Indioceanicola profundi: one gene and its partner. The protein of the gene in region 1 interacts with the protein of each later gene in a pairwise test. Links are inferred from orthologs where the notes say so. Each region holds a gene or a part of one and is shown in the gene's direction. Other genes may lie near its edges.

The links. The genes of interacting proteins can lie anywhere in the genome.
Region 2: the proteins of lepA (region 1) and DOL89_RS18820 interact in binary tests that used the Escherichia coli proteins (3 or more experiments, as listed by UniProt). The link is inferred for Indioceanicola profundi from one-to-one orthologs.

What each region holds. Positions count from the first base shown.
Region 1 is NZ_CP030126.1:3,407,196-3,411,234, reverse strand. The notes cover bases 247-3,240. They hold lepA (translation elongation factor 4), read left to right. Parts: upstream 247-839; coding sequence 840-2,642; downstream 2,643-3,240. Other genes in these bases: upp (uracil phosphoribosyltransferase), read right to left, coding at 2,697-3,240; DOL89_RS16275 (DUF2147 domain-containing protein), read right to left, coding at 263-859; cysE (serine O-acetyltransferase), read left to right, coding at 247-250. In the rest of the region: more of cysE, read left to right, coding at 1-246; more of upp, read right to left, coding at 3,241-3,347; DOL89_RS16260 (hypothetical protein), read right to left, coding at 3,439-3,639; DOL89_RS16255 (ABCB family ABC transporter ATP-binding protein/permease), read left to right, coding at 3,797-4,039. UniProt on the Escherichia coli protein: Required for accurate and efficient protein synthesis under certain stress conditions. May act as a fidelity factor of the translation reaction, by catalyzing a one-codon backward translocation of tRNAs on improperly translocated ribosomes.
Region 2 is NZ_CP030127.1:580,658-584,564, reverse strand. What follows is about bases 515-3,376. They hold DOL89_RS18820 (zinc transporter ZntB), read left to right. Parts: upstream 515-1,374; coding sequence 1,375-2,379; downstream 2,380-3,376. Other genes in these bases: DOL89_RS18815 (YeeE/YedE family protein), read left to right, coding at 2,524-3,376; DOL89_RS18825 (carbonic anhydrase), read right to left, coding at 547-1,197; DOL89_RS25875 (methyl-accepting chemotaxis protein), read left to right, coding at 515-540. Also shown: more of DOL89_RS25875, read left to right, coding at 1-514; more of DOL89_RS18815, read left to right, coding at 3,377-3,756. UniProt on the Escherichia coli protein: Zinc transporter. Acts as a Zn(2+):proton symporter, which likely mediates zinc ion uptake. Purified ZntB reconstituted in liposomes also binds and transports Cd(2+), Ni(2+) and Co(2+).

The sequences.
Region 1 (4,039 bases):
CGACCGGCATCCCAAGGTGCGCAACGGCGTGCTGATCGGGGCCGGAGCCAAGATCCTGGGCAATATCGAGGTCGGCATGTGCGCCAAGATCGGGGCGGGCAGCGTGGTGCTGCATCCGGTCCCGGCCTACAGCACCGTGGCCGGCGTCCCCGCCCGCGTCGTCGGCCGCCGCGCCAACGAAGTTCCCGCCCTGAACATGGACCACTCCCTGCCGGAAGCGGCCTTCATGGAGAACGGGGCGGGCATCTGACCTGCTCCCGTATCAGCGGGCTTCCGCCGTCATCGGCTGCGTGCAGAGGTCCAGATCGTCCGGGGCAGGCGCCCAGGTCTGGGTCTTGCCCAGCAGGGTCACGTATTTGTAGCCACGCACATTCAGGGTCTCCGGCCCCTCAATGACGATCCGGGCATTATAGGTGCTGCCGGTGGAGGGATCGTAAACCCAGCCATCCTCCCAGGTGTCGGGGCCGTCCCATTCCAGCCCCCACAGGATGACGGCTCCGCACAGTTCCCGGCTGCGTAAATCGGGGTCGGGATTGTTGATGTCCCTGGTCTGGCCCTCGGGATAGACGCTCTTGCGCGCCCACATCAGCCGGCCGCACAGCTTCCCGCCCTCACAGGCGAACAGCTCCACCGCCGCCTTGCCGCCAGGCTTCATCCAGATGCCGGCGGGCACCTGCGGTTCGGCCTGGGCGGAGGCCGGAAGAAGTCCCGCCAGCAGGGCGAGAAGGGGCGCGCAGAGCAGCCGCGAAGCGGCGCGGGCCGCCCATCCGCCGCGCCGACGTTGCACCGCATGCGCCGCGGCCTTATGTTCCTGCGGTCCTTTGAGGTGACCGCGCTCCATGACCGACCTGTCCCACATCCGCAATTTCTCCATCATCGCCCATATCGACCACGGCAAGTCCACCCTTGCCGACCGGCTCATCGAATTCTGCGGCGCCATCGAGGCGCGGGAGATGAAGGCGCAACTGCTCGACAACATGGATATCGAGCGGGAGCGCGGCATCACCATCAAGGCGCAGACCGTCCGGCTGAACTACAAGGCCAAGGACGGCAAGACCTACCAGTTGAACCTCATGGACACGCCGGGCCATGTGGACTTCGCCTATGAGGTCTCCCGCAGCCTTGCCGCCTGCGAAGGCTCCATCCTGGTGGTAGACGCTTCACAGGGCGTCGAGGCGCAGACCCTGGCGAACGTCTATCAGGCCATCGACGCCAACCATGAGATCGTGCCCGTCCTGAACAAAATCGACCTGCCCGCGGCGGACATCCCCCGTGTGAAGCAACAGATCGAGGACGTGATCGGTCTCGACGCCTCCGACGCGGTGGAGGTGTCGGCCAAGTCCGGCATCAACATCGAAGGCGTGCTGGAGGCGATCGTCACCCGCCTGCCGCCGCCCAAGGGCGATGCGGACGCCCCGCTCCAGGCCCTGATCGTGGATAGCTGGTACGACCCCTATCTGGGCGTGGTCGTGCTGGTGCGCGTCATGAACGGGGAGCTGAGGACCGGCCAGAAGGTGCGCTTCATGGCGACCGGCGCCACGCGCGAACTGGACCGCGTCGGCATCTTCGGGCCGAAGAAGATGCAGATCGACCGGCTGGGGCCGGGCGAGATGGGCTTCATCACCGCCGCCATCAAGGACATCCGCGATACCAAGGTGGGCGACACCATCACGGATGAGAAGCGGCAGGCGACCGGCATGCTGCCCGGCTTCAAGCCCAGCATCCCGGTGGTGTTCTGCGGTCTGTTCCCGGCCGACGCCGCGAACTTCGAGGATTTGCGCGACAGCCTGGGCCGTCTGGCGCTGAACGATGCCAGCTTCCAGTTCGAGATGGAGAGCAGTGCCGCGCTGGGCTTCGGCTTCCGCTGCGGCTTCCTGGGCCTGCTGCATCTGGAGATCATCCAGGAGCGGCTGGAGCGCGAGTTCAACCTGGACCTCATCACCACCGCGCCATCGGTCGTCTACCGCATGCACATGACCGACGGCACGGTGAAGGAGCTGCACAACCCGGCCGACATGCCCGATCCCATCCGGATCGACCGGATCGAGGAGCCCTGGATCAAGGCCAGCATCATGCTGCCGGACGAGTATCTAGGCGGCGTGCTGCAGCTCTGCACCGAGCGGCGCGGCATCCAGAAGGACCTCACCTATGTCGGCGGCCGGGCCATGCTGGTCTATGAGCTGCCGCTGAACGAGGTGGTGTTCGACTTTTACGACCGGCTGAAATCCATCTCCCGCGGCTATGCCAGCTTCGATTATCTGCTGGAGGAGTATCGGGAGGGCGACCTGGTCAAGATGTCGATCCTGGTGAACAACGAACCGGTCGACGCGCTGTCCATGATCGTCCACCGCACCCAGGCCGAATATCGCGGCCGCCAGCTGGTGGAGCGGCTGAAGGACCTGATCCCCCGCCACATGTTCAAGATCCCGATCCAGGCCGCCATCGGGGCCAGGGTCATCGCCCGCGAGACTATCGCCGCGATGCGCAAGGACGTGCTGGCCAAGTGCTATGGCGGCGACATCAGCCGCAAGCGCAAGCTTCTGGACAAGCAGAAGGAAGGCAAGAAGCGCATGCGCCAGTTCGGCGAGGTGGAAATCCCGCAAAGCGCCTTCATCGCCGCCCTGCGCATGGGGCAGGAGTAGAACGGAAACGGGGAGCGCCGGCACAGCGCTCCCCGTTCCTGCTTCAGCGGTCCGTTACTTCGTGCCGAACAGCCGGTCGCCGGCATCGCCCAGGCCGGGGACGATGTAGGCGTTCTCGTTCAGATGACTGTCCAGCGCCGCTGTGAAGACCGGCACGTTGGGATGCGCCTCATGGAAGACGCGGACCCCTTCAGGCGCCGAGACCAGCGCCATGAAGCGGATCTGCGCATCCAGCACGCCGTGACGGTTCAGCACGTCCACCGCATGCGCGGCGGAATAGCCGGTCGCCAGCATCGGATCGACCAGGATGAACATGCGGCCGGCCGGGTCCGGCAGCTTGACCAGATATTCCACTGGCCGCTTGGTCTCATGATCGCGGTAGAGGCCGATATGGCCCTCGCGCGCGGCCGGCACCAGCTCCAGCAGCCCTTCGGCCATCACCAGCCCGGCCCGCAGGATCGGCACCACGGCCAGCTTGCGCCCTTCGATCACCGGGGCGTCCATGGACACCAGCGGCGTCTCGATCCGCTCCGTCGTCATGGGCAGGTCGCGGGTGATCTCGTATCCCATCAGCAGTGCGATTTCCCGCAGAAGCTGGCGGAACCCCATGGTAGAGCGCGATTTGTCCCGCATGTGGGACAGTTTGTGCTGGATCAGCGGGTGATCCAGGATGAACAGGTTCGGATGATCGTGATGGGTGCGCATGTCCGCCCGGCAGTCGAAATGGTCGGTCCTGCCGCACGATAGCGGATCGCTCCCGCCACGTCAGCCGCTCCCGTTGCCGTCCTCCGGCGTTTTACGCCGCAACGACCGCAGCCGGCACGGGAGCAGCCTCCTGCGCCTCCACCTGCCCGGCGGTGACGACGGCGAGGCCCAGCAACAGCGTCGCGCCGAGCGCCGCGGCACGGGCCAGCATGGCCTCCCGACCCTGGCGGGTGACGGCTATGGCGCGCGCGCGGTTCCGGCGCTGCGGCATGGTCGGGTGATTCCGGATCATCTCTGCCCCTTTCCCGAAAGCGTTCTGCATCTCGCTTCCTTAACCGGACGGGGCAGCCCTGCGTTCCCACAATGGACGAGAGGGCTTTGCCCATGGCGACATCGCCCCTAGCTTTGGAGTGGATTGACAAAGACGAACGAAGCGAAGTTTCCCGCCCATGCGCCCCTCTGGCCTGCCGACCACCTATGCCCGCCCCGACGTGAACCGCCTGGGGGAGATCGGGACCATCCGCTCCCTGCTGCCCTATCTCTGGCCGCAGGGTCAGGGATCGATCAAGGCGCGGGTCGTGACCGCGTTGCTGTTCCTGGCCATCGCCAAGGCTGCCAACGTGGTCATTCCGATCCTCTACAAGGGCGCGGTGGATGCCCTGTCGGGAGAGGGCGGCGATCTGGCCCGCACG
Region 2 (3,907 bases), on another replicon or contig:
GGCAGCCTGGTGGAGACGACCCGCAGCATCGACAGCGTGCTGGACGCCATCAGCGAACTGGCCGCACAGACCCAGCTCCTGGCCCTCAACGCCACGATCGAGGCCTCCCGCGCCGGAGAGGCCGGCAAGGGCTTCAACGTGGTCGCCAACGAGGTGAAGAATCTGGCCGGGCAGTCCGCCCGCTCCGCCCAGGAAGTCGGAGCCAAGATCGCCGCCATCCGCAAGAGCACGGATGAGGCGGTGGCCGCCATTGAGGAGATCGCCACCGTGATCCTGGACCTGGATCAGGTCAACGCGACCATCGCCGGGGCCGTGACCGAGCAGGATGCGGCCACCCGCGACATGGCCGGTCACGCCGCCGCCGCCGCGGAGGCAAGCCGCGCCTCCGCCGACCTCAGCGAGGAGGTCGTGGCCGTAGGCCGCTCGACCGGCGAGGCCGCGGACCGGATGACCCGCCTGTCGGAAACCCTGAAGGCCCGGACGGAAAGCCTGACCGCCGCCGTTGGCAAATTCGCCGAAGAGGTGCGGAGCGCGGCCTGACGGTTCCTAGAACGCCGGCGATTCGGCAATCCCCTCGCCGGGCGCGTCCGGCTCCAGCAATTCAGACCCGCCGGAGAGGAACTTCAGCTCACCCGTTGCGATGTCGAAATGACATCCGACCAGCTTGAGGGCTCCGGTCTCCACCCGCTCCCTGACCCAGGGGAAGGTCATCAGGTTTTCCAACCCCACCTCCACCGCCGCATGCTCGCAGGTGGTCTGGAGTTTGACCGGATCGCCCGCGCAGCAGGCCAGCGCCTTGACGCGCGCGGGCTCGGCAATGCGCATCCAGGCGCCGACAAAGTCGGTCGGGGCGGTGCTCTGCTTCAACAGGCTGGCAATGCCGCCGCAGCCGGCATGGCCCATGACGACGATGTTCTGCACCTGCAACTGCGTCACCGCAAATTCCAGCGCGGCGCTGGTGCCGTGGAAGTCCTGGTTGGGCGCATAGGGCGGCACCAGGTTCGCCACGTTGCGCACGACGAATATGTCGCCGGGCCCCGCATCGAAAATGAGCTGCGGGTCCACTCTGCTGTCGGAGCAGGCGATAATCATGCATTTGGGCTGCTGCCCGTCCTCTGCCAGGCGCTGATAGAGATCGCGCCCGACCCGCCATGTGCCTGTGCGGAAGCGCCGGTATCCTTCCAGAAGACTTTCCATGGTCGCCATGCCCCGATTGGGATCGCCGCCCGCATCTGGCGGGCGCAGGATGTATCCCTGTTAACGCTGCAATCGATCTATCGCAACCTCTTCATAGACCCTGCCGGTCCTGCTGCCCGGCAAGCCTACTGATGGTAGGGTCCGCCCGCAGCGCCGAATTGCACAGCGGACCGGACCATGACAACACACCAGAGCAACGACCCGATCACGCCGGACGGCCCCCTGATCCACGGCCATATGCTGGATGGGCGCGGAGGCGGGCGACGGCTGGGCTGGGCGGAGGCCCGCCTCGCCGAGCCGGCGGAGGGAGAGGTGCTCTGGCTGCATCTGGACCGCAAAGTCCAGGAAACCATGGACTGGCTGGAGCGGGAAAGCGGGATTCCGGAGCTGGCGGTGGAGGCCCTGACGGCGGAGGAGACCCGGCCCAGGCTGGTCAAGGTCGCGGGCGGCATGGTCCTGATCCTGCGCGGCGTCAACCTGAACCCCGGCGCGGAGCCGGAAGACATGATCTCCCTGCGCATCTGGGTCCAGGATCGCCGGATCGTGACCGTGCGGCTGCGTCGGCTTCTCGCCGTGGCGCAGGTGCGCGACGCCATTGCCGCCGGGCACGGTCCCGCCGATCCCGGCGACCTGATCGTCATGCTGGCCGAAAGCATGACCGAGATGATGGAGCCGATCATCCTGGAGATGGAGGAGGTGCTGGACAGCGTGGCCGATCCCGATGCCGACGAGTTGCCCCGGACCACCCGCGTCCGTCTGGCCGGCCTGCGCCGTCAGGCCGCGATCCTGCGCCGCTACATCGCCCCGCAACGCGATGCCCTGGCCAGACTGGCGGCAGACGACTCCTCTCCGCTCAGCGAGGGGGAGCGGCTCCGCCTGCGGGAGGTGGCGGACGACGTCACCCGCTATGTGGAGGCGCTGAACGCCACCTGGGAAAGAGGCGCCGTCCTGCAGGACGAAGTCGCAAACCGGCTGACGGAGCAGCTCAACAGCCGCCTTTACCTGATGTCCTTGATGGCGGGCATGTTCCTGCCCCTGACCTTCGTCACGGGTCTGCTGGGAATCAATGTGGGCGGGATTCCGGGTGCGGAGAGCGGCAATGCCTTTCTGATCGTCTGCGGGCTTCTGGGCCTGTTCGCGCTTCTTCAGTTGGCGCTGCTCCGCTGGCTGAAATGGATCTGATCCGGCCGCCCTATGGCGCTGCCCCGCGCCCGGCGCGGCGGAGAGTTGCCGACATTGCGCACGGGGCGGGTTGTTAAAGGTCTCCCGTCAAACCTACATTTCCACTCGCACAAGCCAAACCAACCACATTTTTAGCGGTGTAGTATGAGCAGCACAGCAATGGCGGGCAGCGCGCCCCTGCCCTCCGCAGCGAGCAGCGCGACCGAACCGCCCGTCAACCGGCTGCCGGCCCTGGCGGCGCTGCTGGCGTTGGCGGGCGGAGCCCTTTGGCTGGGCGATGCGGTGTCGGGACGCCAAGCTGTGCTTTACCTGCTAGGCGGTGCGCTCGGTGTCGTGCTTTATCATGCCGCCTTCGGCTTCACCCATGCCTTCCGCGTTTTCCTGACCGACGGGCGGGGGGCCGGCATCCGGGCGCAGATGGTGATGCTGGCTGTGGCCTGTGCCCTGTTCTTCCCGGCGCTCGGCCATGGCAGCCTGTTCGGCCAGTCCGTCGGCGGGATCATCTTCCCTGTCGGCACGGCGGTGGTGGCCGGAGCTTTCATGTTCGGCATCGGCATGCAGATCGCCGGCGGCTGCGCCTCCGGCACGCTCTACACCATCGGCGGGGGCAGCACCGCCATGCTGGTGACCCTGGCCTTCTTCATCGTCGGCTCGACCGTCGGCGCGCCGCACCTGCCCTGGTGGAACAGCCTGCCCCGCTTCGAATCCGTCTGGCTAATCGGGGAACTGGGCTGGCTGCCGGCGCTGGCCGTCAATCTGGCCGTGTTTGGCGCAGTCTACGCCCTGACTGTCTGGCTGGAGAAGCGCCGGCACGGCACGCTTCAGCATGAGCTGAACAGCAGCGCCGTGACGGATGGGCCGTTGTGGCGCCGTATGCTGCGCGGGCGCTGGCCGCTGCTGTGGGGCGCCGTAGCGCTGGCCGTGCTGAATTTCGCGACGCTGGCAGTGGCCGGCCGGCCCTGGGGCATCACCAATGCCTTCACCCTCTGGGGGTCCAAGGTCGCCATGAACTGGAATGAGGACATCCTGTTCTGGGACTACTGGGCCGATGCCGCCCAGGCCACGGCCCTGGAGTCCAGCATCTTCACCGACATCACCACGGTCATGAATTTCGGCCTGATCGCCGGCGCCCTCTTGGCCGCGGCCCTGGCCGGCCGCTTCGCGCCGAACCTGCGCCTGCCCTGGCGCATACTGGCGGCGAGCATCATAGGCGGCCTGCTGCTGGGCTATGGCGCGCGGATCAGCACGGGGTGCAACATCAGCGCCTATTTCGGCGGTGTAGCCTCTGGCAGCCTGCATGGCTGGGTCTGGTTGCCGGCCGCGCTCGCGGGCAATTGGGTCGGTCTTCGCCTCCGCCCCTGGTTCCGACCCGCATGAGCAATCCAGCACTCGGCGTGCCGTAACGGGCTTCGGTCCACCCGGTTGTTCTGTTGAATGACTGGGCGGGAGACAGGCCATGCGGGTATTTCCGCCTCAACCACGCTTCTGAGCGTGTTCCAGGCCCTCAGCGGGTGCACTGCGGACCAGA